Regions from separate parts of the Bacillus cereus group sp. Bce041 genome, predicted to be linked through region 3. Evidence: riboswitches for the same ligand, from Rfam matches in the RefSeq annotation. Region 3 holds a riboswitch; each other region holds the start of a gene.

Region 1 (7,619 bases), on a different contig from region 3:
GTATTTTAGTACAAAAACAAAAGGAACTGGTTTAGGTACAATGGTTGCTGTTAAGATTATTGAGACGATGCATGGAAGTTTAAAAATCCGAAGTATCGTTAGTAAAGGAACGACTTTAACGATTACGTTCCCGAAATATAGTGAGAATACGCATTTAAACAAATAAAAAAGGAGCATAGTTGCTCCTTTTTTATTTGTTTCGATACATAAGTATCTTCAATGTTTTTTTAGTTTACATTTGTGAAGACTAATTAAAAATTAGTATCCTCCGCCCCAGCAGCTGCATCCTACAATTATTAATAGAATGAATAACACAACTAGTAAAGCGAAACCTCCACCAAAACCACAAGAACCACCGTAACTCATATTTTCTCCTCCTTTTGGTTTGAAAACTAATAGGTAGTTGATCATTTTAACTGGTTCGTATTATACATTATGTATATATCCCTTTTTTGAGCATGTCTACATAAAAATAAGTAAAAGCACTCGTTTAAAGAGTGCTTTAAAATGGATACCAAAAGTTTTGAAATACGTTTAATTTTAAATATACCGCAACAATAAATATGAAAATACCGGCAAATAAAGCGATGAAATCTTCACGTTTCGCCTTACTTGTATAAAACCATGTACGTTTATCCTTCTTTCCAAATCCTCTTAAATCCATTGCATTTGAAACCGTATCTATTCTTTCTAGAGAATGAATGATTAGTGGCCAGAAAATTAAAACACGGTTCTTCATACGAACCCATAAACTTGCTTCTCCTTTTTCAAAAGCCACTCCTCTCGCTTCTTGCGCGTGTTTAATAATTTTATACTCAGACTGGATGTCAGGAATATAACGTAGTGCAATATTTATTGCATATGTAATCTTATAATGAATACCAAGTTTACTTAAGCTACTTACAAATTCGCTTGGATCTGTCGTGTAAATAAAAAGAAGTGTAAATGGTAATAACGTAAAATACTTTAATGAAAGTGTAGCTGCATAAAATAATGTTTCATATGTAATCGTTGCATATCCAACATGTAAAAACGCGGTATATGATTCAGTTAATTCAGATCCATGAGTTGGTGTAATAAATAAAATCATGACAGAGTTTAATAAACTAAATGTAAATATGACACTAAAAACAATTAAAATTTTACGAAATGGAATTTTAGCAATGCTGAGTCCGATACACCCAATAATAAATAATATTAGCAACACCCGAAAATCAAAAAACAAAAAAGTAAGCGTCATACAAAAAATAAATAAAAACAATTTCACTACCCCATCCATACGATGAAAATATGTACTATGCACCTTCCTCCCTCCTATTACTGTCTAAATAAAGCTCCATAAATTTTTCTGGACATGCAATCCCACTAAATTTAATAAGCTTGGTTAAAGAACTCTCTCTTAAGTTGGCTCTTTGTAACGTTTCTTGATCGCCTAATACATCAAACACTGTATTATCCGCAATAATTTTCCCTTCATGTAGAACTACTGCACGGTCTGTATATTCTAGCGCGAGATTCATATCGTGAGTGATAACAACAAATGAAATTCCCTTTTTAGCTAGGTTTTTAATAAACGACATAAATTGTTTATAATGATAATAATCTTGTCCCGCTGTCGGTTCATCTAATATGATAAGCTTAGGATTTGTTGTTAATACAGATGCGATTGTTAGTCTCTTTTTTTGCCCATAGCTTAGTGCTTGAATTGGCCAATTACGAAATGGATATAAACCACAAATTTTTAAAATCCCTTCTACTTTATTCTTAATTTCTTCCTTAGAAAAATTATGTAATGTTAATGTAAATGAAACTTCTTCAAAAACAGTAGGCTGTGTAATCATATGATTTGGATTTTGCATCACGTAAGATATGATTTCCCCACGTTTACGAATAGACCAAGAACTAATATCTTCACCTTTTAACGCAATTTTCCCATTTTTCATTTTGTTTATACCTATAAGACTATGAGCTAATGTTGATTTCCCTGCTCCATTATGTCCTAACAGTGCCACAATTTCTCCTTCATATATTAAAAGGTTTACATTTTCTAATACTTTTTGTTTATTAGGGTATGAAAATGATAAATTCTCCACTTTAAGTAATTCCTTGTTTTTAGCATTCCTTTCTAATATGACTTGTTTCTCCATCCACTCTTTTATAACGTTGCTTACCTTTTCTTTTTGAAGGTTTTCCATTGGATATATTACGTCATTATTACGATCAAAATGTAATCTCTTTAATGCTTCGATGTAAATAGGCTCTCTTAAGCCAATACGTGGTAATATATTTGACGCTAAGATTTCTTTTGGTGTTCCCATCGCAATGACTTTACCTTCATCAATTAATATAACTTTGTCTAAATCCAGTTTTAAAATTTCTTCTATCCTATGTTCGATAATAACAATCGTTTTATTATACTGCTCATGTATATCTTTCATAAGTTCTATCGTATGTATGGCGCTTAGTGGATCTAAGTTCGCTAATGGTTCATCGAACAATAATATATCCGCATTTGTTGTTAATAAACCAGCAAGAGAAACTGTTTGCTTTTGGCCTCCTGATAATTCATGTGGACTTTGTTTATGAAACGTATGCATCTTCACCTTTCTTAATGAGTCCGAAACAATCTTTTTCATGTTATCTTGCTTTACACATTCATTTTCTAAATAAAAAGCTACATCTTCTTCTACTGTCAGACCAATAAATTGAGCATCTTGATCTTGTAAAATTGTTCCTACCTGTTTACTTTGTTCAAAAATACTTCCTTCCCTTGGGTCTTTACCGGCAATTAAAACGTTACCTGTGCTATTCCCTTCGTAAGAAAATGGGATTAGCCCATTTATACAATGAGCTAATGTCGACTTTCCTGAACCACTTCGTCCAGCAATTAGCACTTTTTCCCCAGGGTATATATGAAAGGTAATATCACTTAAAGTAGGCTGCGCAGCATGCCCATATTGAAAGGTGAATTGTTCAAACGAAATAATTGGTTGCATGTTAACATCCCTACTTTTCAATTTTTAAATGTGTATGTTTCTTATTGGATTTCGCCAAACCAATTGTAAGTGGCAATCCAAGTACTAAGAAAACGATGACATCGGAAATTGTTGCTCCTAATACTTGTATAACAATTTTGTCAAATGGTTCTCCCATCACAATAATATCGAATGCCCCAGCAAATATAATAGCAATGACAATACCAACTAGCCCAGTAATTGCTAAATAAGAAATATCCCCCTTGTTAAACGACCCGTTTTTCACACTAAAACCAACTCTTTTTTGAATAAGCCCCATTGAAAAACCAATAATTCCTGAACTAATAACCCATCCCCACCAAATACCCCATCCAGCAATCGTATCTGTTACGGTATGACCGATAAGTCCGATTAACAGTCCTGCCACTGGACCAAATAATGCTCCAAAAACAGTTAATATAGCTAATGCTGGTTTAATAAATGTATTCGGTGCAATAGAAAATCCCCAAAGTCCTAATATCCCGTATAATGCTGCTCCAATACCGATTGCTACTACTAACTTTGTTGATAATTTATTCATGACAATTCCCCTCTCATATTAGTCAACTTTTATTACTCTATATTTAATTTAAAAATGAATTATGCATCGACACTCCCTTTCTATACAACAAAAAAATGACCTCTTACATAAGAGGTCACTTTCTTTCACTTTCAAGAATCCTCTTATCTTTCAAAAAACACATCGTGTCCTCTGCGGAATTAGCACCTTCCTATAAAATTGCATAGGGGTTGCTGAGGTTTCTTAGGGCCGTTCCCTCCACCTCTCTGGATAAGTATTAATTTGTAATTCGTATTATGGCACTAAAGAATGTAAATTTCAACACTTTTCTTACTATTTTTATTTTTTATTAAATAGCACGTTTAAATCATTGTATTCTTATCGGAATTATGAAATAATGAATTCAAAATCGTTTCGGGAGGAATGCATTATGAAAGTTATTGGTTTGATTGGAGGATTAAGTTGGGAATCTACATCATTATACTATAAACATATTAATACACTTACACTCTCTCAATACGATCAAAATGCGAAGCTAATTTTATATAGTATGGACTTTGGTGAAGTAACTACTTTATTACAAAACCATCAATATGAAGAAGTGAAAAATGAACTAGTTACAGTTGCAAAGAAAGTTGAAAAATCTGGGGCTGAATGTTTATTAATGTGTTCAAATACTGTACATCTATTTGCCGAGGAGGTAGAACAAGCAATATCTATCCCGCTTCTTCACATTGGTGATGTAAGTGCTAAAGAAATGGTAGAACAGAATATAAAACGTATCGGACTATTAGGAACAAAACAAACGATGGAGCAAGATTTCTATAAATCACGATTAGCGAAATATAACATTGAGACAATTATCCCAAATGACGAGGAAAGAACTTTTATCCACCATGTCATATTAGATGAATTAAGTAGAGGGATCATTTCAGAAACATCTAAAAAAAGGTTATTACAAATTACAAAATCATTAATTCAAAACGGTGCTGAAGGTATATTATTAGGCTGCACTGAAATACCTTTACTCATCTCCCAAAATGATCTTACTGTTCCCGTTTTTGATACTGCTTTTTTACATGCAAATACTGCTGTACAATTTGCTGGATAAGAATACACAAGCATAAAGGTGAGAACCTCTATGCTTGTATACAGTTACGACTATTTATCCCGCTATTTGCAGGCAGTAAAGCCCCACCAATTAAAGTTTTACTTTATTTAAAAGAGATTCAATAACTGCAATCGCTTCTTTTGAACCACCACATTCTAAAAAGCTATCATTAAGTTTTCTTATACCATATTTATACTTTTCATTTGAAAGTACATCTGTTACGGCCTCTTTTAAAGTGTGTACATTAACATGTTCTTTCAATAGTCTATGTGCCGCTTCAAGCTCAGTTAATCTTTGCGCTATCATTGGCTGATCTTTATCATGCGGTATTATTACAAATGGGACATTATAATGAATGGCATCGTGTACACTATTCATACCACCATGTGTAATAAAAACATCTGCTTCATTTAATATTTCTGATTGAGGTACGTATGGAGCAATTATAAAATTATCTGGTGCTTCCTTAATTTTAGAAATATCATTTCTATCACCAATTGCCATTACAACTATCCCATCAAAATCTGAAAAAGTATCAATACAAGTATTAAAGAATGGTTCGAGTCCTTCAAGCAGTGTTCCCATTGAAATATAAATAACTTTCTTTTCTTTAAGTGATTCCAGTGGAAACTTTATATTTGTTTTACGCTTTGAAATACTCGGTCCAATAAAAATGTTATTTTCCCCGAACGATTCGCTATTAGGTTGGAAATAACGACTTGTGTATACGAGACAAACATCACCCTTATTATTCATAAATTGAAGATTATTCTTTGGTTTTACTCCAAATTTATGTTCCATCTGATTTAGTAATTTTTCAGAGATTTCCTCTGGTTGAAATGGCATATCTGCATTTGGATGAAAAGGTAATGTCTTCAAAAATTCTGGCGGAATTAAAAATATAGGTGAGGACACTACACCTGGAACTTGTAAATATTCCTTTACTAACTCTCCTGCGCCAAATATATCATAAATTACGAAATCAAAATTTATACTTTCATATAATTGTTTCGTAATTTCTAATATATATAAAGAAGTTTGAACATGCACATGAAAGAAAGCATTTAACCCAGATGAGGTTTCAGCATCAATAGAAATCTCTTTTAATAGATCCGGATGAGTATGTACAGTAGCTCCTAAATCTTCAATTCTATCCTTAAAGTTTGCCGTTGTAATATAATGTACGTTATCCCCTCGTTCAGTAAAGGCTTTTACTAAATTTAATGTAGGGTTTACATGCCCCTCTGCTGGAAAATTAACTACTAAAATATTTAGCACTTATTCCTCACTCCTTACATTTCACTGTTTTAATTAAGCATACTGTTATTTGTACAAGTAATCTTCCCCTAATAGTCCTAATATGCTTGCTACATTATATTGATAAATAATTTTCAGTCATCAACATAAAAAAAGCATCTACCTATGTAGATGCCTAACCGTGATAAGGAGTGTTCTGTGAGGTTAGAACAAGCGTTTCTGCTTGTCCTATGCTATCAATATATGATTTATTTTATAAAATGTGAATCGTTAATAGAATTATTTTATCCATTTTATATGATCAAATGGATAAAATACCATTTCTACTTTACCTATTATATTTGATTCATCAATAAGTCCAAGTGTATTCCTACTATCTTTACTATGATTACGATTATCACCTAACACAAATAATTTATGCGTAGGAACTTTTATTTCTCTAAAATTTGAAAAACGATTGGATACTTGTGACATATCTAAATGTATATACGACTCATCACGCTTTTTACCGTTAATAAATACCTCATCCTCTTTTAGTTGTATGTTATCCCCCGATAATCCAATAATTCGTTTCACATAGTAAGTAGGCGCGTCTTCTTTTTTTATAATGACAACATCTCCATGATGAAAAGACGATAAACAGACGTTTACCTTATTAACAAGTATATAATCTTTTTCATTCAAAGTAGGTTGCATCGAAATTCCTTCTACCATACAAAATAAAAAGGACTTATTAATAAAAATAACCCCTATTATAATGAATATGTAGCTACATATGTTCCTCCAATATTTTAGAATAAACAGCTTCATATATACCCCATTTCTAATCTATTCCCAGATAAAAACGCCTCTAGTTTACAGGAATGCTAGAGACGTTTCGTACATTTTAATTCTCTTTAGAGGCATCTGTTTTTGGCGCTTCACCAGTTAATCTCTTATTTTTCAAATCAAAATAAGCATCTAAAACTTCTTTTCCAATATCGGAGTTAATGCCCGATTTATCATTTTCAACCCATGGTACTACAACAGAAAATGCTACTTCTGGATCATCATATGGCGCATATCCAGCCAATGTTAAGTTATAACATTCTCTACGATCACCTTTCGCATTTCGCCCAATTTCATTTTCTCCACCATATACAGTTTGTGCGGTCCCTGTTTTACCAGCTGGTTTATATGGTGCTTTTTGGAATGCTCTTACTCCCGTTCCATCTCCCTCTTGAAATACTTTTCTAAATCCTTCTTTTACTTGATTAATATATTCTTGTTTCATATCGATTCTATTTAAAACAACGGGTTCTATTGATTGTACTACTTTACCAACCTCATCTTTTTGAACGGTTTGTTCTCTAATCTCTTGAACAATTTGTGGTTTCATTCGATACCCTCCATTTGCGATAGTCGAAATATATTGTGCAAGCTGAAGTGGTGTATACGTATCATATTGTCCAATAGAATAATCTAATAAGAAACCAGGCTGATTATCTTTTCTTCCAATTTGTCCTGCGGTTTCATTTGGTAAATCAATACCAGTTTGTACGCCTAGTCCAAATTGCCTGAAATAATACCTCATTTTATCAAAATATTCTTGTTTAATATCTAGTGAACTATTTTTCACATAACCCACGCCAGCAATTTTTAATGCTATATTAAACATATAAACGTTTGAAGAAACTTGTAACGCTCTTAGATCGTCTATATCACCAAAATTTTTCCA
Region 2 (7,619 bases), on a different contig from region 3:
TCGCATCTTTCAAAGATATGTTGGGATGAGTGTAACAGATTATATTCGAAAGAGAAGGTTAACTCATGCTGCGCAAGTTTTAGTGTCAACGGAGAGAGCTGTTATTGATATTGCAGTGCAATACGGTTTTTCCTCACAAGAGGCATTTACGAGAGCTTTTAAAAGAATGTTTCAATTGCCACCAAAGAAATATCGAAAGTACTTTCAGTCATTTTATATAGAAAGAGAGGGTGTTTCAATGCAAAAAGGTATACCGAAAGGATGGATCTTAAGTGGAAGTCATCCTGCTGAATATGAGATGGGTTTAGATTATGAAGTTGTCCATCAAGGAAAAGTATCTGCATACATAAAAGCAAAAGAGAATGTTACGCATGGAGGATTTTCAACATTAATGCAAATGTTCCGAGCGGATAAATATGTAGGGAAGAGATTACGTTTTACAGCATTTATTAAGAGTGAAAATGTAAGAGATTGGGCAGGATTGTGGATGCGAGTAGATGGAAAAGATACAGAACCGCTCGCTATGGATAATATGCAAAATCGCCCCATTAAAAATACGAATAACTGGCAATCGTACTCGGTTGTATTAGATATAAAAGAAGAAGCACTTGGTATTGCATTTGGTGTTTTATTATCAGGAGAAGGTTGTGTGTGGCTAGATAGTATTCGATTTGATGAAGTAGATGAAAAAATCCCTTCAACAGATTTGGCAGAGAACTTTTATGAAACACTTTTAGAAGATCCGGTGAATCTACAGTTTGAAGAAGTAGAAAAATAAAAACAAGGAGAAAAGATATGCTCAAATATGTAAAACTAATAAGTATTAGTTTAGTAATATCGTCGTGTATTATGGGAATTAATTATTTAGTTAGCTATCTTTGGTCAGGGCATATACCTTCTTTGACGTGGAGAACATATTTGATGTTTGTGTTTATATTTATGATGAGTTTTGGTTCAATGCAAAAAGAAGGAAAAGAGGATTATTGACAATAGTCTTTTTCGCCTTTCTTTCATTAACACAAATGGTTGTAACTGTGCCACATGAAATGCTTTCTAAAACATATCAAACAATCAGTGAATTATTTCCTGCAACATATGCAGCGAATGGCTATTATACAATAATATTTGGAGGAGTTAGTTTAGAGAGAAATATTATTTCATTATTAGTTATTGTATTGGTTACACAATCAGTAGCAGTGATGACTTTAGCTATAAAAGGAATGGTAAAGGGAAGAAGAAGCTCTGTAGTTAAAGAAGTATAAAATAAAAAGGTATCCTCGGTGGGATACCTTTTTATTAGCACTTATTATTTTGTAACTTCTGTCCACTTGTAGTTAAACTCACCACCGAAGTCAGTTGTTACAAGTCCTTTAATGAAAGAGCGTTGTAAGTAAGAACGGCCTTGTTGGTATAAAGGAGCGACAGCGCCGTCTTGTAATAGAATTTTTTCAGCTTGCTTCATTGCTTCAAAGCGTGCTTTTTCATCGCCAGCTAAATCTGTTTTCACTTTATGAATTAGCTCATCGTACTCTTTGTTAGAGTATTTATCGAAGTTATAAGCACTATCTGTTGTAAATAAATCTAAGAATGTAATTGGATCAGCGAAGTCAGGGCCCCAGCCGTCAATACCAATTTCATAGTCACCACTTAATAGTAGTTTTAGCTGTTGTTTACGTGGTTGTGGTTTTAAATTCACTGTTAATCCATCTAGGTTCTTTTCTAATTCACCTTTTAAATATTCACCAGTCTTTTTAGCTAAAGCATTGTCACTTGTTAATAGTTCGATTGTTACTTTGTCAGTACCAAGTTCTTGTTTTGCTTTTTTCCAGTTTTCTTTCGCTGTTTTCACATCATCCTTGACTAGATTTCCATTTTCTTTACGGAAGTCATTGCCTTCTGGGCTCTTTGCAAATTTCGCAGGAACCATTCCTTCAGCTGGAACAGCGCCGTTATTTAAGATTGTTTCTACGTAAGCTTTTTTATTCATTGCGCCGTTAATAGCAAGGCGTGCATGTTGATTTTTTAATGTTTCATTTTTCTGATTTAATCGTAAGAATTGAATACCGACTTCAGCGCGTTCTTTGAAGTTTGGATCGCTCTTATATTTATCAACAAACTCTGCAGTTAAAGCAACACGATCAATTTGTCCTGAATCATATAAGTTCACTTCTGTAGACTTATCTTTAACGACATTGAAGTTGATTTCTTCTAATTTTACAGTTTTAGCATCCCAATAGTTAGGATTTTTCTTCAATTGGAAGCTTTGTTCATGTTTCCAGTTATCTAATGTGAAAGCACCGTTATAAATTAAATGATTTGTTTCTAAACCATATTTATCGCCTTGAGACTTTAAGTACTCTTCATTAATTGGTAAGAATGTTGAGAATGTAGTTAAGCTTAAGAAGTAGGGAACAGGACGGTCTAGTTGTACTTCTAACGTTTTATCATCAACAGCTTTGACCCCTAGTTGATCAATTGGCAATTGTTTTTGGTTTATTTGTTTCGCATTCTTTATATCGAAGAATAAGAATGCGTATTCAGCTGCTGTATCAGGATTTACGGCACGTTGCCAAGCGAAGGCAAAGTCCTTTGCTGTAACAGGAGTACCGTTTGACCATTTTGAATCACGGAGATGGAATGTATATTTTGTTTTATCGGGACTAATGTCAACCGACTCAGCGACACCAGGAACCGGTTTATTATCTTCTCCCATTGCATATAGCCCTTCAAAAACATTACGCATTACGTTCATGGATTCCCCATCCGTTGCTTTTGCAACATCCATTGTTGGAATTTCTGAAGCGAATGATAAGTTAATTGCCTGTTTATCAGGTGCTTTATCGTTTGCTTTCGCTCCGCTTGCATTATCTTTATTTCCCCCGCAAGCAGTTAGTAATAGACTTGCCCCTAAAACAGATGCAACAACAGGTACAACTTTTTTCTTCATTGTTCGTTCCTCCCTAAATGTGTTGTTCGTAACGTCATAATGTCCGTGTCTTGAAGTAGCTATAGAAGGAGATAAAACCTATTATAAATATTTGTTTATAGGTAATCAGGTGTTCTATATGTATATACATGTTGAACTATAATCTATCGTTATATGTTTCAACGTAGTAGACATTATATTTTGATGGTGAAATATTTTGTTTCTTTGATTATTTAGAATATTAACACTGAAAAGAACTATATGTCAATAATAAAAATAGATTGCTAATTTCTCAGAATAATATATTAAAAAAGCAGATTCTCATGTGTGAGAGAACCTATTTTTAATATATTTTGCTAAAAAAACAATTGGTGTGGGCTAATAATAAGTGGGGATGAAGAAACCCCCACTTATTAAAGTTTCACTTTATTTTTCAATTTTTGCCCACTTGAAGTTTAATTGACCTGCAAAGTCTACTTGCACAATTCCTTTCACATAAGAACGTTCTAAATAAGATTCGCCTTTTTGGTAAAGAGGAGCGATAACAGAGTCTTTAAATAATATTTTCTCGGATGCTAGTAATGCTTCCCAGCGAGCTTTTTCATCACCAGCTAAAGTTGTTTTCACTTTTGCTATTGTTTCATCGAATTCCTTATTAGAGTAATGATCTAAGTTATAAGGGTTATTCGTTGTAAATAGCTCAAGGAATGTAATTGGATCCGCAAAGTCAGGGCTCCAGCCATCAATTCCGATTTCGTAGTCACCTTTTAATAAAAGCGAAACTTGTTGCTTACGCGGCTGAGGTTTTATATTTACTGTTAATCCATCTAGATTCTTTTCTAGTTGTCCTTTTAAGAATTCACCAGTTTTCTTATCAAGGTCAGCATCACTCGTTAATAATTCTAATGTTATCTTTTCAGAACCAAGCTCTTGTTTAGCTTTTTTCCATAACTCTTGTGCAGATTTTGTATCAACTTTTGTTAAATCGCCGTTTGCAGTACGGAAGTCTTTTCCTTCAGGTCCTTTTGCAAAGTTTTTTGGAACGAGACCAAATGTTGGTGTAGAGCCATCATTTAATAACGTATTTACAAAGGATTTTCTATCAATTGTTTGATCAATTGCTTGGCGTGCAGAAACGTTTTGAAGTACTTTGTTTTGTTGATTCATACGTAAAAATTGTACGCCTACGTTTGGACGTTCTTTAAAGTTAGCATCCTTTTTATATTTATCGACGAAGTCAGATGTTAGTTTTATACGATCTAATTGTTTTGACTCGAATAAATTTACTTCTGTTGATTTTTCTTTTACGACATTAAAATTGATTTCTTCTAGTTTGACAGTATCTTTATCCCAATAGGTAGGGTTCTTCTTAAATTTAAAGCTTTGTTCGTGCTTCCAATCGCTTAGTGTAAAAGCTCCATTGTACAAGATTGTATTATCTTCTAAAGCGTACTTATCACCTTGTACTTTAAAGAATTCCTCATTAATTGGTAGAAATGTTGGGAACGCTGTTAAGCTAATAAAATAAGGAACAGGACGCTCTAATTCTACCTCAAACGTATGGTCATCAACTGCTTTTACACCAAGTTGGTCGGCTGGAAGTTCTTTGTTGTTAATTTTTGTTGCGTTTTTAATATCAAAGAATAAAAATGCATATTCAGAGGCTGTTGCTGGATCTACGGCACGTTGCCAAGCGAACACAAAATCTTTAGCTGTAACAGGAGTGCCGTTTGACCATTTTGAATCTCGCAAATGGAATGTGTATTTCGTTTTATCGCCACTTACTTCATGAGATTTTGCAACACCAGGAACAGGTTTGTTACCTTCACCAAGATTATACAAACCTTCAAATACGTTTCTCATTACTTGACCAGAATCAGTATCTGTAGCACGAGCCGTATCCATTGTTCGTATTTCAGTAGGTGAAGATAAGTTTAAAACCTGTTTACTAGGTGCCTCGTCTTTTGCATTTGCTCCGCTTGCTTCGTTTTTATAACTACCGCAACCAGTTAATAAAATACTTACTCCTACAACTGATGCAATACCGGGTACAAACTTCTTTTTCATTTGATTTTCCTCCTAAATAATTAAGTTTGGATGATGATGAGGGAAATGAAAAATAAAAAATCCCTCTTTTCATATTGAGAAAGAGGGATTTTTACGTACAAGTTATGCACCCGTATATAAACGAAGTCCCTCATTCTATCTTTCAAGCATAAAGCTTGCAGGAAGTGGCACAGTATTCAAAATGAACCTGTTGCCGAGGTTTCAAAGGGCCAGTCCCTCCACCTCTCTTGATACAATGAGTAAACGAATAAATTTTATTAATTTTTGTGTTTCTTTGATAATTCAAAATCTTACACCTTGAATAATGAAGTGTCAACTAAATGAAATATAGTTTAAATTTTCAGTTTTCTTAAATGAAAAAACCACTGCATATGGCAGTGGTTTTTCTACTAGAAGTTAAAGTTATCTGGATCTGGACCAACGCGACGATCTTCATTTAAAGCTTGAATTGCTTTCATATCATCAGCACTTAATTCAAAGTCGAAGATGTTTGCATTTTCAATAATGCGATGTTCTTTAATTGATTTGGGAATTGTTACAACTTCGTTTTGTAAATCCCAACGTAAAATAATTTGCGCAGTTGATTTATTATATTTTGTCGCAATTTCTTGTAACGTTGGATTATCTAGTAGTTGTCCTTGCATTAATGGTGACCAAGCTTCAAGCTGGATATTATGTTCTTTACAGAATGCATGTAACTCTTCTTGTGCTAAACGTGGGTGGTATTCCACTTGGTTGACCATTGGCTTAATTTCAGCAATTTCAAATACGTCTTGTAAGTGGTGAATGTGGAAATTACTCACACCGATAGCGCGAACACGGCCATCTTTATAAAGTGTTTCTAATGCTTTCCATGATTCAGTATATTTCCCTTTTACAGGCCAATGTACTAAATATAAATCTAAATATTCTAGACCTAATTTCTCTAATGTAGTTTCAAATGCTTGAAGCGTTGTTTCATATCCTTGATCGCTATTCCATACTTTTGAGGTAATAAATAATTCTTCACGTGAAACACCGGATTCACGAATCGCTTGCCCAACGCCTTCTTCATTTTGATAGATTGCTGCAGTATCGATGCTGCGGTAGCCATTTTTAATTGCTGCTTTTACAGAATCAATTACTTCTGAACCATCTTCTACTTTAAAAACACCTAAACCAAACCAAGGCATTTTTACACCGTTATGTAATGTTGTATAGTCTTTTAAACTTGTTAAAATCATATTATTTCCCCCTAGCTTTTTTGTTTGTTGCTTCTACTGCTTTTTGAATTGCCTCTGAAAAATTATATTCGTATAAAGTTTTGAGACCTTCAGCTGTGGAACCACCTGGCGTTGTTACTTGTTCGCGAAGGTTAGCTGGATTTTGCGTTTGTTCAAGCATAGAAGCAGAGCCAGAAATCATTTGAATGACAAGATGTTTTGCGGTTTCTTCATCAACTCCATAACTTTTTGTTGCTTCAATTAAGCTTTCAGCAAAGTAATAAAGGAAGGCTGGTGCACTTCCAGTAACTGCAGTAAGCTGATGAACTTCTTCCTCAGTACAAAGTTGCGAAGTACCAATACCTTTTAAAAGTAGTTGCAGGGTTTCTTGATGTATCTCGTTTACTGATTGTCCCATTGTATATAAGGAGATAGACTTTCCAATTTCAGCAGCTGTATTAGGCATAATCCAAGCAACAGGCGTGCCTTTTGGGAGTCTAGCTTCTAAATAAGATGGTCCAATGCCAGCTGCTACTGTTACGACTAGTTGATTTGATATTAACGGAGATAGCTCAGCTAATAACTCTTCATGAGCCGAAGGTGGCATTGCTAAAACAACCGTATCAACAGATGTAACATGCTGTTTCCAATCTGTTGTAGTAGACACATTATATTGATGTTGTAACTGTTTTAGCTTTTCTATGTTGCTTCGGTTAGAGACGATAATTTCTTCGATGTACTCTTTGCTTGTTTTAAGTAATCCGGAAAATATAGCTTCTGCCATACGACCGGCACCAATAAATAAAATTCGATGTTTAGTTAGCATATCCTTTATTCCTTTCTAGTAGAGATATGTTATAAAAACGATATCATCTTTAAGAGAATTTTGTAAAAAGAAAAGACTTATCGTAGATGGAATGGATAATGAGAAGGAGGAAATTCATGCTAATATTAGCTATTATTAATCTCTTTATATGTGTAGCTGGTTTGCTAGAGTGGAAGAGCAATTATAAGGGGCAAGAACATACAAATAATTATATCTAGAAAATAATTAGAATTAAAAAACCCCTGAAGTACATATGCTTCAGGGGTTTACTAATAGAATATAAGATTATGCTTTTGTCATACCAAGTAATACAGCGCCGCCGATAATTAAAACACTACCTAGTGCAATAAAGATCAATTGACGTTTTGTTTTCTTTTCACCTAAGAATACAATCGCACCGAATGTTGAGATAACGATTCCAGTTTGAGATAATGGGAAGCTTGTTGCTACTCCAACACGTGGTAATGAAAGAAGTAAGAATAAGTTTCCAGTTCCCCATAGTAAACCAGACAAAGCATTACGGATTGCATATTTGTTAAATGGTTTATGTTTAGACGTCAGTACAACTGCACCAACAAACATACCAACTGCTTGTGGT
Region 3 (7,619 bases):
AAGTTACGGGTGTTCGTGATTTACCTCGTGTAGTAGAAGAAGCTTTGTGGCGCATAGGCCAAGAAGCACTGAACAATGTAAGTAAGCATGCAGGTGTAAAAGAAGCGACGATTTATTTTACAGTGAATGAGAAAAATGTATCATTAGAAATAGTTGATCAAGGAAAGGGCTTTGTGGAAAAGAATATAAAAGAAAAGAAATCACTAGGTATGACTACGATGCGTGAAAGAGTAGAATTAGTTGGTGGAACAATTAAAATTGTAAGTAGTAATAAACGAACGAGCGTAAAAGTAAATGTACCATTATGATGTGAAAATGAGGGAAGTTTGTGAAAATAAAAGTATTGTTAGTTGATGATCATACAGTCGTTTTAAAAGGATTAGCATTTTTCTTAAGTACACAGGAAGATTTAGAGTTAGTTGGAGAAGCGAATAATGGGAAAGAAGCGTTAGTGAAAGTAGGAGAAACAAATCCCGATGTTATATTAATGGATTTATATATGCCTGAAATGGATGGTGTTGAGGCGACGACATATATAAAAAAAGAGTATCCAAATGTGAAAGTAATTGTATTAACTAGCTTTTCTGATCAGGCGCATGTGTTACCTGCATTAAGGGCTGGAGCAAGTGGGTATATTTTAAAAGATGTAGAACCAGATCAGCTTGTTGAGGCTATTCGAAGCGCATATAAAGGTAATATTCAATTACATCCGGATATAGCAAATGCTCTTCTCTCTCAAACATTACCTGTAGAAGAAAAGGAAGAAGAATCTTCTATTCAAGTGGATGTGCTAACAGCGAGAGAAAATGAAGTATTGCAGCTATTAGCGAAAGGGATGAGCAATAAGGAAATTGCATCTGTTTTAGTTATTACAGAAAAGACGGTTAAGGCGCATGTAAGTAGTATTTTGAGTAAGTTGAATTTATCTGATCGTACGCAAGCGGCATTATATGCAGTTAAAAATGGAATTGTATAAGACGAAAGTCGTAAGACCAAGTTCGCCTTTAGAAGGTGGACTTTTTTTATGGAAAAATACGTCTATGTGAGGACGAAATTGTCTTTATATAAAGATAAAATATGTTTGTAAGCAACAAAACAACAATTACAAGGGATACCTTTTTTGAAAGCATATAACAACATAAGAGTGAATACTAGGAGGAATAAATAATGGCAACAGTTTTATTCGTTAAAGCAAATAACCGTCCAGCGGAACAAGCAGTTAGTGTAAAATTATATGAGGCATTTTTAGCAAACTATAAAGAAGCACACCCAAATGATACAGTAGTAGAACTTGATTTATATAAAGAAGAATTACCATACGTAGGCGTAGACATGATCAATGGTACATTCAAGGTAGGTAAAGGATTTGATTTAACAGAAGAAGAAGCAAAAGCAGTAGCAGTTGCTGATAAGTATTTAAATCAATTCCTAGAAGCTGATAAAGTTGTTTTCGGCTTCCCATTATGGAACTTAACGATTCCAGCAGTATTGCACACATATATTGATTATTTAAACCGTGCTGGTAAAACGTTCAAATATACGCCAGAGGGTCCAGTTGGCCTAATCGGAGATAAGAAGATTGCATTATTAAATGCACGAGGCGGCGTATATTCAGAAGGGCCAGCAGCTGAGGTAGAAATGGCTGTTAAATATGTAGCAAGTATGATGGGCTTCTTCGGCGCAACAAACATGGAAACAGTAGTTATTGAAGGGCATAACCAATTCCCAGATAAAGCAGAAGAAATCATCGCTGCAGGTCTTGAAGAAGCAGCTAAAGTAGCAAGTAAATTTTAATTAAAATTATAATCGTCACTCGAAAAAAGCAGCATTAACATGTAAACGTTAATGCTGCTTTTTTATATTTTTAGTTCATCAGCAAGCTTTTCTAATGTATTTCGATCTTGTATATAATATGTTCGGCCTTCTTTTCTTAAATAATTTTGTTGGCAAAACTGATTTAATACATATAAAAGATGACGGTAGCTGACATTTAAATATTCCGAGGCCTCGGTATGCTTTTCTATATAACAATTATTTTGCTCTGTTAATAAAATAAAAGCAGCTAATCGATTTTCAAAAGGATAACTATAGTTTTTTGCGTAATTTTCAGTGCGAGTAATTGTCTTTTCTCCAATAAATTTACATAAGTGCTGTAAAAACGTTGCATCTTGTAATAAAAGTTGCTGACAATCTTTAAGTGGAAGTGCCAAACACACACAATCTTCTAGTACTTCAACGGACTTAGTAATATTTTCTACTCCTATTAATCCTAATTCTCCGATAAAAGATGGTGCTTGAATAAAATTAATTAATGAAACCTTCCCGTTTTTATGACTCATATATATTTTGGCTCTCCCAGAAATTAAGTAATAGAGATAAGGAAGAGCATTTCCTTCGCTACATATCATCTCTTTCGTTTGAAAAGAATGCAGCTCTACATATGGCAAGACATGAAATGAAAATAGGGTATGGAATTGATGGATTCGCATGTATTGATAAATTTCTTCCTCATTTTTGCTGATTTTCATATTTTCACCCCTATGTATAGTATGAGATATCTCCTATTATCTTTACAAGAAGGAATGATACGATTTATGTAAATTTGTTTTTGTAGAAAAGAGAGTGTGATGAATTTATGAAAAAATATAAAACATTGTTATTTGATGTAGATGATACATTACTAGACTTCCAAAAGGCTGAAAAAGTGGCTTTACGGGTACTTTTTGAAGAGAAGGGAATCCCTTTAACAGACGAGATAGAGACTTGTTATAAAAAAATAAATAAAGGTCTTTGGGATGCTTTTGAAAAAGGTGAACTATCACGCAATGAAGTTGTAAATACACGATTCTCTCTGTTGTTTAAAGAGTATGGAGAAGAAGTAAATGGAATATTATTCGAAAATAATTATCGTAACTACTTAGAAGAAGGAAATCAACTCATGCAAGGTGCATTTGAATTTATAAATCAAATTCAAGGGGAGTATGAATTGTATATAGTGACAAATGGTGTTTCTAAGACGCAAGATAAACGTTTGCGTAATGCAGGGTTACATTCATTGTTTAAAGATGTTTTTGTTTCGGAAGATACAGGTTTTCAAAAGCCGATGAAAGAGTATTTTGATTATGTTTTTGAACGGATTCCTAACTTTGCACCTGAAGAAGGGCTGATTATTGGGGATTCATTAAGCGCGGATATTAAAGGTGGATATGTAGCGGGAATTGATACTTGTTGGTTTAATCCAGAAAGGAAGTTAAATGATAGTGGGATTATACCGACATATGAAGTGCATAATTTTGAGGAGTTAGAAGCGTTATTAAAGCAGCATGTGTAATAAAAAAATAGACAGTGGAGCTTTCGTCTACACTGTCTATTTTTGTTAATTTGTATTTTCGTTATGTTTTGGGAGTGGAAAGGCATTCCCAATAGCAGCTGCACCAAGCATTGGCAATAGTAAATTAAGCGGGAAAAACATAAGTAATAGCAATGTAATAGCTATTGGCTTTCGTAACGCATAGCTCGAAATTGCTGTCGTTACGATAGCAACGGATGCTACTGGATCTATAGGAAGAATAGATGCTATAGCGTATCCAATACTTGATCCGGAAAATATAATTGGGAATATATGTCCACCCCGCCACCCTGTGTTCAAACAAACGGCAGTAATACACAACTTTAAAATCCCTGAAAGAAGTAGTATCCAAAAAGATAAATGGCTCCATTCAACAACTAACTCTTTTAATTGATGTTCCCCTGAAAATAATGTGTACGGAAGAAAAGTTCCCCCGATTCCTAATAAAATGCCACCGATAATTCCGAGTGTCAGCTTGTATTCTCTAAAAGGGTGAATTAACTTTTCTAATGTGAATTCTAACTTGAAATAAAAGAAACCAACTATAGCGCCGATACTAGCAAGTGGAAGAAATGCAATCCATTCATTGAAAGAAAGTGCACCTTCCCCGAAATCAACAATAAAGGATCCACGATTATCAAGTTTACTCAGTAGTAAATAAACAGAAAAACCTGCGAAAGTAGTAGCTAAGTATACAATCGCTTTTTTTCCTTTAGAAAAAGCAGCAATTTGTTCCCCCTCATTTTCATTTGGTGCTAAATAACCGAATAATGGTGCGTTAAAAATGACACTTAAAGTAGCGCCAATTCCGATCTCGGTTAGCTCATTCATACCCTTTAAGGCAAATTTAAAGCGATCCCCTACCCATGTGCACAGTCCGCCTATAATTCCAACTAGTGCGGCTTCTGGACCAAGACTAGCACCGAAAATTAAAACAATAATCGCTGTTAAAGTAGCCCGATGGACAAAGCGATATTCGATTCGACCAGTTTTTTTATATTCAGCCATCACTTCAGGCATAAGGCGTGGGTATGTACCGAAATGTTTTTGTGATAGACCAACAAGGACCCCGCCAATTATTGTTACGCAAAGGGTGTAATAAGAGGGAAAAGAGAGAACTTCAGGCAAGTATCCCCAAATAAAGTGGATTCCAATATTTATTGTGACTAAAAATAACCAGACTGTAGCTCCTACTATAGATCCTAGAAGAATGCCATATAGAGCAAGTATGTAATGCATATCTTTTTTATTTGTCATGTTATACCTCCGTTATGTAAATCTTAGTAGGGAAAAAAGTGAAATATACTAGTGAAAAATGGATTGAATATATATAGTATCTTTTTGAGAAGATGGCCTATTCAACATATAGGCTAACTTTTGGGGAATTTGAATTTATAGGTTAAATTACTTATTTAATTTTATAGACTGATTTGAGGTTTTTAAAGGTCTTTTTTGAAATAGACTAGAATATATTTCTTTTGTTGCTTTATATGAAACTGTTAACATTTATTTTAGAACATTCAGAAAAACTGTTTGACATTAGGAAATTATTGCTATAAAATCAACGGTAATTGCATAGTCTTATCAAGAAAAGGTGGAGGGACAGGCCCGATGAAACCTTGGCAACAGCCGTATAACGGAATTGTGCCAAATCCTGCAGGTAGTAATCCTGAGAGATAAGAAAGAGCCTTTAGAGCGTGTTTTCAAACTGCTCCTTTCTTGTTTTCAGGAAAGGGGCAGTTTTTTATTTTGTATAAAAGAAAGGAGAATGAGAGATGGGAGAATCATGGGGAAAAGGAACAATTTGTGTGCAAGGTGGCTATACGCCAAAGAATGGTGAACCACGTGTTTTACCACTTTATCAAAGCACAACGTATAAATACGATACTTCGGATGATTTAGCAGCTCTATTTAACTTAGAGGCAGAAGGATATATTTATACACGTATTGGAAACCCTACTCTAGCAGCATTTGAGCAGAAGTTATCAGATTTAGAAGGCGGTGTAGGAGCTGTTGCAACGGCTTCTGGGCAAGCAGCTATTATGCTCGCAGTTTTAAATATTTGTAGTAGTGGAGACCATTTACTTTGCTCTTCAACTGTTTACGGGGGAACGTTTAATTTATTTGGGGTGAGTTTACGTAAGCTTGGCATTGATGTTACGTTCTTTAATCCAAATTTAACGGCAGATGAAATCACGGCGCTTGCTAATGACAAGACGAAACTTATCTATGCAGAATCGTTAGGAAATCCAGCGATGAATGTTTTAAATTTTAAAGAATTTTCAGCTGCCGCTAAAGAATTAGAGGTACCTTTTATCGTTGATAATACATTAGCAACTCCTTATTTATGCCAGGCGTTTGAACATGGGGCAAATATTATTGTTCATTCTACGACGAAGTATATCGATGGGCATGCGAGCTCCTTAGGCGGTATTGTAATTGACGGTGGAAACTTTGATTGGACAAATGGAAAGTATCCTGAACTTGTTGAACCAGATCCAAGTTATCACGGTGTAAGTTACGTTCAAAACTTTGGTGCAGCAGCGTATATTGTGAAAGCACGTGTTCAGCTATTAAGAGATTATGGAAATTGTATGAGCCCATTCAATGCATATATTAGCAATATTGGCTTAGAAACATTGCATTTACGAATGGAACGTCATAGTGAAAATGCTCTTGCAGTTGCTAAGTGGCTTGCTAATCATGAACGTATTGAATGGGTGAATTATCCAGGCTTAGATAGTAATGAAAATTACTCATTAGCACAACAGTACTTGAAAAAAGGTGCTAGTGGTGTTTTAACTTTCGGTATTAAAGGCGGATTAGAAGCAGCAAAAGAATTTATCGCAAATGTAAAACTAGCAACTCTTGTAACGCACGTAGCTGATGCACGAACTTGCGTTATACATCCTGCTAGTACGACGCATAGACAATTAAATGCTGAAGATCAGCGTTTAGCGGGTGTTACATCTGATTTAATTCGTTTATCGGTTGGTATAGAAGATGTTTCTGATATTATTGCAGATTTGGAAGCAGCTCTAGTTGGAGGCAAAACACATGCCGATCATAATTGATAAAGATTTACCGGCTCGCAAAGTGTTGCAAAAAGAAAATATTTTTGTAATGACGAAGGAGCGGGCAGAAACACAAGATATACGTGCTTTAAAAATTGCTATATTAAATTTAATGCCAACGAAACAAGATACAGAGGCGCAATTACTTCGCTTAATTGGAAACACACCGTTACAATTAGATGTTCATTTGCTTCATATGGAATCACATCTATCGCGTAATGTAACGCAAGAACATTTAACAAGCTTTTATAAAACGTTTCGTGATATTGAAAATGAAAAGTTTGATGGGCTCATTATTACAGGAGCGCCAGTGGAGACCCTTGCTTTTGAAGAGGTAGATTATTGGGAAGAGCTTAAACATATTATGGAGTATTCAAAAACGAATGTAACATCTACGCTCCATATTTGCTGGGGGGCACAGGCTGGCTTGTACTATCATTATGGTGTTCCAAAGTATCCCCTTAAGGAAAAAGTGTTCGGTGTATTTGAACATGAAGTTTGCGAGCAACATGTGAAATTATTACAAGGATTTGATGAATTGTTTTTTGCTCCGCATTCTCGTCATACAGAAGTAAGAGAGAATGATATTAGAGGAGTGAAAGAATTAACATTGTTAGCAAACTCTGAAGAAGCAGGTGTTCACCTTGTTATTGGGTCAGAAGGAAGGCAAGTGTTTGCCCTTGGACATAGCGAATATAGTTGTGAGACGTTAAAACAAGAATACGAACGAGATCGTGACAAGGGATTAAATATTGATGTGCCAAAAAACTATTTTAAACATAATAATCCAGATGAAAAGCCGCTTGTTAGGTGGAGGAGTCATGGTAATTTATTGTTTTCTAATTGGTTGAATTATTACGTGTATCAAGAAACCCCTTATATATTGTAAAGAAAGATTGTGTAACACGTGGCAACGTTTTCCTTGTAAAGATTAACCTTTATTTTTCCGAATGTTCAAAATACATTGTTTTTCAGATTTTTTGCTCATATAATTTCATCTAAACACAATTTTTGAGGGGTGGACAGTACTATGAAAGAAATTCAAGTTGGGTTATTAGGTCTTGGGACAGTTGGCAGTGGTGTGGTTCGTATTATTACGGATCATCAAGAACGACTCATACACCAAGTAGGTTGTCCAGTGAAGGTAACGAAAGTATTAGTGCAAAACATTGAGAAAGAGAGAGAGGTAGAGGTAC
Region 4 (7,619 bases), on a different contig from region 3:
GGTTAATTTCGCTTCCTGCGCTTATGTTTGTTGGCTTATCGCCAGCTTCGGCAATTGCAACGAATAAATTAGCGGCAACAATGGGGACGTTTACGAGTGCGATGTATTTTATTCGATCAGGAAAAGTTGATTTTAAAATTGTAGGAAAGTTAATCCCGTTAACTATTGTTGGAGCTGTTGCAGGTGCTTTAGTAGTAAAATTTATTCCACCGGATATTTTACGCCCATTAGTACTTGTAATGTTGGTATTTATTGCTATTTATATTATTGCAAAAAAGAATTGGGGAAGTGTGTCTACCTATAAGAAGATGACGCAAAGAAAAACATTAATATTTTTCTTTGCTATTTTAATGATAGGATTTTATGATGGATTTTTTGGACCAGGGACAGGATCGTTTTTAATTTTTGCATTTTTATTAATTGGCTTGGATTTTATTCAAGCGGCAGCATCTGGAAAACTTTTGAACTTTGTTAGTAATATTGTATCTTTAATTACTTTTTTATTTTTAGATATAATTCATTTTGAATACGGTATTATCATGGGATTATCAATGATCTTAGGTGCTTATTTTGGATCGAAGTTTGCGGTTCAAAAAGGTGTTGGATATGTAAGGACTTTATTTTTATTAGTTACTATATTATTGATCGGGAAAAATGTTTTGGAATATACTCATATTTTGTAGATTCATACGCATGTATGAATCTCTTTTTTTTATTATATTTTAAAAATTTATTAATTTTTAAAATATAAGTCTAGGAATATTTGAATAAATCTAAATTATCGTGTAGAATAATGTTGTAAAATGTAAACGTTTTTCTAAGGGGAGGCTAAAAAAAATGGTAGTAGCATACAAACATGAGCCATTTACAGATTTTTCAGTGGAGGCTAACAAATTAGCGTTTGAAGAAGGTTTAAAGAAAGTAGAATCTTATCTTGGACAAGACTATCCATTAATTATTGGGGGAGAAAAAATCACTACAGAAGACAAAATTGTTTCTGTAAACCCTGCAAATAAAGAGGAACTTGTTGGTCGTGTTTCAAAAGCAAGCCGTGAGTTAGCTGAAAAAGCAATGCAAGTAGCGGATGAAACATTCCAAACTTGGAGAAAATCAAAGCCAGAAATGCGTGCAGACATTTTATTCCGTGCTGCAGCAATCGTTCGTCGCAGAAAACATGAATTCTCTGCTATTCTTGTAAAAGAAGCAGGTAAGCCATGGAATGAGGCAGACGCTGATACAGCAGAAGCAATCGACTTTATGGAATATTATGGTCGTCAAATGTTAAAATTAAAAGACGGTATTCCAGTAGAAAGCCGTCCAATTGAATATAATCGTTTCTCTTACATTCCATTAGGAGTAGGTGTTATCATTTCTCCTTGGAACTTCCCATTCGCAATTATGGCAGGTATGACAACAGCTGCTTTAGTTTCTGGTAACACAGTATTACTAAAACCAGCTAGTACAACTCCTGTAGTGGCAGCGAAATTTATGGAAGTATTAGAAGAAGCTGGCTTACCAGCTGGCGTAGTAAACTTCGTTCCAGGTAATGGTTCTGAAGTTGGTGACTACTTAGTAGATCATCCTCGTACACGTTTCGTAAGTTTCACGGGATCTCGTGATGTAGGTATCCGCATCTATGAGCGTGCAGCGAAAGTAAACCCAGGACAAATTTGGTTAAAACGCGTTATCGCTGAAATGGGCGGTAAAGATACAATCGTTGTTGATAAAGAAGCAGATCTTGAATTAGCAGCTAAGTCTATCGTTGCATCAGCATTCGGATTCTCAGGACAAAAATGTTCTGCATGTTCTCGTGCAGTAATCCATGAAGATGTATATGATCATGTATTAAATCGTGCTGTTGAATTAACAAAAGAATTAACAGTTGCTAACCCAGCAGTATTAGGTACAAACATGGGTCCTGTTAATGACCAAGCTGCATTCGATAAAGTAATGAGCTATGTTGCAATTGGTAAAGAAGAAGGTAGAATCTTAGCAGGTGGCGAAGGAGACGATTCTAAAGGCTGGTTCATCCAACCAACAATCGTTGCTGACGTTGCAGAAGATGCTCGCTTAATGAAAGAAGAAATCTTCGGACCAGTAGTAGCATTCTGTAAAGCGAAAGACTTCGATCATGCACTTGCAATTGCAAATAATACGGAATACGGTTTAACAGGTGCTGTTATTACTAACAACCGTGACCATATTGAAAAAGCACGCGAAGACTTCCACGTTGGTAACTTATACTTCAACCGTGGATGTACTGGTGCAATCGTAGGTTACCAACCATTCGGTGGCTTTAACATGTCTGGTACAGACTCTAAAGCTGGTGGACCTGATTACTTAGCACTTCACATGCAAGCAAAAACTACTTCTGAAACTTTATAAGAAATAGTAGAGGAGCTCTTCACAGAATGTGAAGAGCTCCTTTTAAAATTGAAATCCTATATATTACCATCGTTCGAAGGGAATGAGCTAAAACCTATTAATAGCGGGATAAACATGTGAACAGAAATAAAATGATGAGAAAAGTTGACTTATTAGTCATATTTTTTAGTATTCATTTTGAGAATTTCCTGTATAATACAATTTGAAAGAAAATCTATGGTTCGACAAGGAACACTCCTTTCGGTTTTGCTCACTGAAAGGAGTGTTTTTTTATGTAGCTAAAAATTCTTGCGTGCTTATTACATTTGCATATACGCCATTTAAACTAGCTAAAATTGTATTGTGAATGTAAACAGCTGGTATAGTAGCGTTCTTAAAAGACAGGTCTTTTGTAGCACAAGCATCATGTATAACGGTACATTGAAAGCCAAAATCGAATGCAGCCCTTACTGTAGCATCGATACACATATGAGTCATCATCCCACATACAACGACATGTTCAATATTTAAACGTTTTAATTGCTCTAGAAGATTAGTTTCTCGGAAGCTATTTGGATAATGTTTGACTATAACTGTTTCTTCTCTAAGTGGACGTACGCTTTCGTGAATATGTACACCTTCTGTATTAGGTAGGAAAAAAGTAGCGTCATCTTTTATAGCTACGTGTTGGATATGAAGAATAGGTTCGCTGTTTGTTCTAAAGTGTTGTAATAACTGATTAGCATATTCGCTTGCTTCTACTGGATTACGCAATTCCATCTTTCCATTTGGAAAATAATCGTTTTGAATATCGACGAGTAAAAGAGCTGTTTTCATATATTTATCTTCCTCCGAGTTTCATATTCAAATAAATTTATTCAATTCGTAGAGAGGATTCTCCTGTTTAAAAATATGAGGAAGAAGAATTTTAAATAACCTTGAAAGTTACTATTTTCTCATGAATTTTCATCTGAAAATTTTAATAAAGGAATAATTAATATTTTTCTAAAAAATGTATTGACTCTTATTATTCTGAGTTCTATAATGAGAATTAATTAAACGACAATTAAATCGATACATTCTTATCCAGAGAGGTGGAGGGACTGGCCCTACGATACCTCAGCAACGGGTTTTTTTAATACCGTGCTAACTCCAGCAAGCCATATAAAGGCTTGGAAGATGAGAAGATGTGAATGAGTACATATAAGTGCTCTCCTTCTTATCTTTATGGTTGATAAGAAGGAGAGCACTTTTTATTTTACCTCGAAAGCTCTGCTTCAAGTTTTTACAGCATATAGGAGGGGAAAAAATGATTTCTTTTAACAATGTAAGTAAAGTGTATGAATCAGCTGGGCAATCTGTTCATGCGGTGGAGGATGTAACATTATCAGTTGAGAAAGGCGAAATTTTTGGCATTATTGGTTTTAGTGGCGCTGGAAAGAGTACGTTATTACGCTTAGTAAATATGTTAGAGAGACCGACGGCAGGAACGATTTCAATAGATGATAAAGATATTACATCATTATCGACGAAAGAATTACGTAAACTGAGACAAAGAATCGGAATGATTTTCCAAAGTTTTAATTTATTTAATTCAAGAACAGTATTTGGAAATATTGCTTATCCATTAAAGTTAGCGAAAGTACCAAAGAATGAGATAAAAGAAAGAGTAAATGAACTGCTGAAGTTTGTAGGGTTAGAAGATAAAGCAAACTATTACCCAGAGCAGCTATCAGGTGGACAAAAGCAGCGTGTGGGCATTGCTAGAGCACTTGCGACATCGCCAGATATTCTTATATGTGATGAGGCAACATCAGCCTTAGATCCAGAAACAACGACAGAAATTCTAAACTTATTAAAGAAAGTAAATAGAGAATACAATTTAACAATTCTTCTTATTACACATGAAATGCATGTTGTGAAAGAAATTTGTCACCGTGTAGCTGTAATGGAGAAGGGAAAAGTTATTGAAGAAGGAAAACTGTTTGATGTTTTCACGCAACCAAAAACAAAGACGACTCAAAACTTTGTACGTTCTGTCATTAATGATCATTTACCGGAAAGTGTTCTAGCGAAAATTCAAAATGGTGGTCAAATTTATCGTCTAACATTTACTGGTGAGGAGACAGGACAGCCGGTACTATCATATATCGCAAAAAACTATAACGTCGATGTAAATGTACTGTACGGAAATATTATTGAACTTCAAAATGTGCTATTTGGAAATCTTCTTGTAGAGTTGCAAGGGGAGCAGAGGGAAATTCAAAAAGCATTACAACATCTAAGACTGCAAGTGCAGCTGAAGGAGGTAGAAGCTCATGCGAGTTGATTGGAGTATATTTTGGCCGCGCATACTAGATGCGACGGGGGATACCCTCTTAATGGTAATTGTAACCCTTATATTCGCTACAATTCTTGGTATACCTCTAGGTTTACTTTTATATGTAACGAGAAAAGGAAACTTTTTAGAAAATAAATGGGTCTTTTCTATTCTTAACATCATAATTAATACAATTCGTCCGGTACCATTCATTATCTTTTTAGTAGCCTTAAGTCCACTAACAAGAAGTGTTATCGGAACGACGATTGGAACAGCAGCGGCAATTTTCCCGATGACGTTAGTCGCATCAATTGGTATTGCTAGAATGGTTGAAACAAACCTTGTTTCCGTTCCGAAAGGAGTAATTGAGGCAGCACAAGCAATGGGCGCCTCGCCAATTAGAATCGTTTTTGAAATCCTTGTACCAGAAGCGTTAGCGCCATTAATCTTAGGTGTCACATTTATGACAGTTGGTTTAATTGAATTTTCTGCAGTTGCTGGGCTTGTCGGTGGTGGCGGTCTTGGTGATTTAGCAATGACATATGGTTATCAACGTTTTGATACATCAGTTATGTTCGTAACGGTCGTGTTACTTATTATTCTCGTACAGATAGCTCAAAATTTAGGGAATTACTTTGCGAAAGTCTTGTTACGCAGATCATAAAAAGGAAGAGAGGAAAAGAAAATGAAGAAAATTTTAGCATTTGCATTATCAGCGATTGTAGGAGTCTCAGCATTAAGCGGCTGCTCAAGTGGAGACACGGGTGCAGGAGCGAAAGAAAAAGTAGTTCGCGTCGGTGTAACTGGAACGGATGGAGACGCTTGGGAAATTTTGAAGAAAAAAGCTGAAAAAGAAGGGATTAAGATTAAACTGGTGGAGTTCTCCGATTACACAACGCCAAATAAAGCGTTAGCTGATGGAGATATTGAACTAAACTCATTCCAGCATATTGCGTTCTTAGAGCAATTTAAAAAGGAACATAAGTTAGATATTACAGCTGTTGGTACAACACAAATTGCACCAATGAGTTTATACTCTGAAAAATATAAGAAATCAAATGAAATCCCAGATGGTTCAGAAATTGCAATTCCAAACGATCCAACCAACCAAGCACGTGCATTAAAACTTCTTGATGCAGCTGGATTATTAAAGCTGAAAAAGGATTTTGGTCTATTTGGAGATCCAAGTGGTATTGCTGAAAATCCGAAGAAATTAAAAATTACACCGGTTATCGCACAGCAAACACCTCGTGTGTTAAAAGATGTAGCGGCATCAGTTATTAATAACGGTGTTGCTGGTCAAGCTGGATTAGATCCAGCGAAGGATCCTATTTTCTTAGAAGATCCAAAGAATGAAAATGCGAAGCCTTATATTAATATTTTCGCAGCTCGTACGAAAGATAAAGATGATCCAACACTGAAAAAAGTAATTGAATTATACCATTCAAAAGAAGTAACAGATGCAATTAAGAAAGAAACAAATGATGGTTCAATTTCAGTAGATCTTTCACTTGAGGAGCTTGAAAAAATCGTAAAATAATGATTGGGTTTAATGGACTAACAGAAGGAACCCCTCCGCTGTTAGTTCGTTCAACATATAAACTTAACAAACAAACCCTAATTCTGTACCTTCCAATTTTGTATAACGTAGAATCCAATGTTTGTTAAGTAGAGTAATGGACCAGGAGTTTTCCTGGTCTTTTTTTATGAATGAAAATAGCTAGCGAACAGTAAGGTAATCCAAATTATAATGGGATAAGAAAATAAGCTGAAAAGGAGTGTAATTACGAATTGCTTTTGATGAATTAAGTGTTTTTTGGATAAAAAAAAGAAAATAGAAAAGAGAGTAATGAAAAATGCTGATATTACGCCGGGGTTATAGGAGCGATAAATGAAAAACAAAATAATATGTTGAACAGAGTTAAAGAAGATGGCCCCTTGTATAAAAATAATCCAGCATATAGAAGACAAGAAGTTAAGTTGATATAGAAAGACGATAAGTAATACAAAGATTGTTAATACGGAAATGGCAATGAAAAATTGTTGGCTAGTTATAAGACGGATTGAAAATTGATTAGCAAGATATTGTGGCATTTGGAAAGCTTCTTCAAGGTTATGAATGAAAAATAATAAGGGAATGATCCAGAGTATAGTAGTGGAATGCTTTTTCATCAACTTACATCACTCCAATAAAGTATAGAAAGCCTAAAAAAGGCTCTCTATACAGAGATAGTTATTCAATTATGATATTTTTTAAATTAACTTCATGATGATCTCGTTCTTTCGGATAAGCAGCTAGCTCCTCTTGCAAAATATTTAATATTTGCTTAGCTGATTGCTGGATTGGATTAGGTAGCTCTTCTAATATATGCATCCCGACTTTTACTTTTGTACGAATTACCCTTCGTAGTAGTTCCTCATGCATGCACTACACCTCCAAACCGAATGTTTAGTATATCTTCTTCAAATTTTGCCCCTTGAATAGAAAGGTGTGTTAACGTTTTTGGCAATGTAATATTTCGTTTCACAGAGCCAGCTCGAATAATTAGCTCATCACCTTTTTGATTTAATGAAAGTTCACTTTTGTTTGAGAAGGGAATAGAAAGAATGAAAATATAATCATCGCCATCTTTTCTTACATATTGTGTGCGGCCGTTAAATTTCACTTCAGTAGGACAATGATCAGTTTTAAATAAAGCATCTCCTACACGCTCTAACATAGGTAAACCAACAACTTCTTGTTCAAACATTGGAGCTTCGTAAATAGGAAGTGGATCAAAACTATTTTGAATTAATGTTTTATATTTCTTTTGCGTATCTTTCCATGCTTGAAAATAAGGATCGGTGACGGTGTTAGGGATGACGCGATTAATCATAATGGCATCTACGTTATAATCGTATAAATTTAAATAAGTAAAGCTACGCTGAGCTTCTT

Evidence for each region. A riboswitch is a leader RNA that binds a small molecule or an ion and turns the genes downstream of it on or off. The one in region 3 is predicted to bind S-adenosylmethionine.
Region 1: another riboswitch for S-adenosylmethionine. It lies ahead of ACUN13_RS14865 (ECF-type riboflavin transporter substrate-binding protein); the one in region 3 lies ahead of ACUN13_RS24425 (bifunctional O-acetylhomoserine aminocarboxypropyltransferase/cysteine synthase).
Region 2: another riboswitch for S-adenosylmethionine. It lies ahead of ACUN13_RS28535 (peptide ABC transporter substrate-binding protein); the one in region 3 lies ahead of ACUN13_RS24425 (bifunctional O-acetylhomoserine aminocarboxypropyltransferase/cysteine synthase).
Region 4: another riboswitch for S-adenosylmethionine. It lies ahead of ACUN13_RS21905 (methionine ABC transporter ATP-binding protein); the one in region 3 lies ahead of ACUN13_RS24425 (bifunctional O-acetylhomoserine aminocarboxypropyltransferase/cysteine synthase).

Annotation. Positions count from the first base shown of each region.
Region 1 is NZ_JBQXON010000004.1:129,408-137,026, reverse strand. Features, by position in the region: gene ACUN13_RS14885 (LytS/YhcK type 5TM receptor domain-containing protein) at 1-166, shown strand, start outside; gene ACUN13_RS14880 (YjcZ family sporulation protein) at 259-366, opposite strand; gene ACUN13_RS14875 (energy-coupling factor transporter transmembrane component T family protein) at 503-1,303, opposite strand; gene ACUN13_RS14870 (ABC transporter ATP-binding protein) at 1,296-2,996, opposite strand; gene ACUN13_RS14865 (ECF-type riboflavin transporter substrate-binding protein) at 3,007-3,555, opposite strand; SAM riboswitch class I at 3,696-3,811, opposite strand; gene ACUN13_RS14860 (aspartate/glutamate racemase family protein) at 3,965-4,645, shown strand; gene ACUN13_RS14855 (macrolide family glycosyltransferase) at 4,736-5,923, opposite strand; gene lepB (signal peptidase I) at 6,182-6,712, opposite strand; gene ACUN13_RS14845 (peptidoglycan D,D-transpeptidase FtsI family protein) at 6,789-7,619, opposite strand, start outside.
Region 2 is NZ_JBQXON010000018.1:26,501-34,119, reverse strand. Features, by position in the region: gene ACUN13_RS28555 (helix-turn-helix transcriptional regulator) at 1-778, shown strand, start outside; gene ACUN13_RS28550 (hypothetical protein) at 796-987, shown strand; gene ACUN13_RS28545 (hypothetical protein) at 984-1,262, shown strand; gene ACUN13_RS28540 (peptide ABC transporter substrate-binding protein) at 1,307-2,947, opposite strand; gene ACUN13_RS28535 (peptide ABC transporter substrate-binding protein) at 3,353-4,993, opposite strand; SAM riboswitch class I at 5,126-5,230, opposite strand; gene ACUN13_RS28530 (aldo/keto reductase) at 5,383-6,216, opposite strand; gene proC (pyrroline-5-carboxylate reductase) at 6,218-7,021, opposite strand; gene ACUN13_RS28520 (GRP family sugar transporter) at 7,307-7,619, opposite strand, start outside.
Region 3 is NZ_JBQXON010000010.1:127,818-135,436, reverse strand. Features, by position in the region: gene ACUN13_RS24455 (GAF domain-containing sensor histidine kinase) at 1-308, shown strand, start outside; gene ACUN13_RS24450 (response regulator) at 329-976, shown strand; gene ACUN13_RS24445 (FMN-dependent NADH-azoreductase) at 1,168-1,794, shown strand; gene ACUN13_RS24440 (transcriptional regulator YeiL) at 1,857-2,528, opposite strand; gene ACUN13_RS24435 (YjjG family noncanonical pyrimidine nucleotidase) at 2,636-3,331, shown strand; gene ACUN13_RS24430 (chloride channel protein) at 3,377-4,606, opposite strand; SAM riboswitch class I at 4,928-5,032, shown strand; gene ACUN13_RS24425 (bifunctional O-acetylhomoserine aminocarboxypropyltransferase/cysteine synthase) at 5,125-6,423, shown strand; gene metA (homoserine O-acetyltransferase MetA) at 6,407-7,312, shown strand; gene ACUN13_RS24415 (homoserine dehydrogenase) at 7,454-7,619, shown strand, end outside.
Region 4 is NZ_JBQXON010000007.1:185,709-193,327, reverse strand. Features, by position in the region: gene ACUN13_RS21920 (TSUP family transporter) at 1-683, shown strand, start outside; gene pruA (L-glutamate gamma-semialdehyde dehydrogenase) at 838-2,385, shown strand; partial or broken gene ACUN13_RS21910 (cysteine hydrolase family protein) at 2,636-3,201, opposite strand; SAM riboswitch class I at 3,444-3,550, shown strand; gene ACUN13_RS21905 (methionine ABC transporter ATP-binding protein) at 3,674-4,693, shown strand; gene ACUN13_RS21900 (methionine ABC transporter permease) at 4,683-5,348, shown strand; gene ACUN13_RS21895 (MetQ/NlpA family ABC transporter substrate-binding protein) at 5,370-6,224, shown strand; gene ACUN13_RS21890 (HXXEE domain-containing protein) at 6,389-6,856, opposite strand; gene ACUN13_RS21885 (DUF3926 domain-containing protein) at 6,918-7,109, opposite strand; gene ACUN13_RS21880 (ArsA family ATPase) at 7,102-7,619, opposite strand, start outside.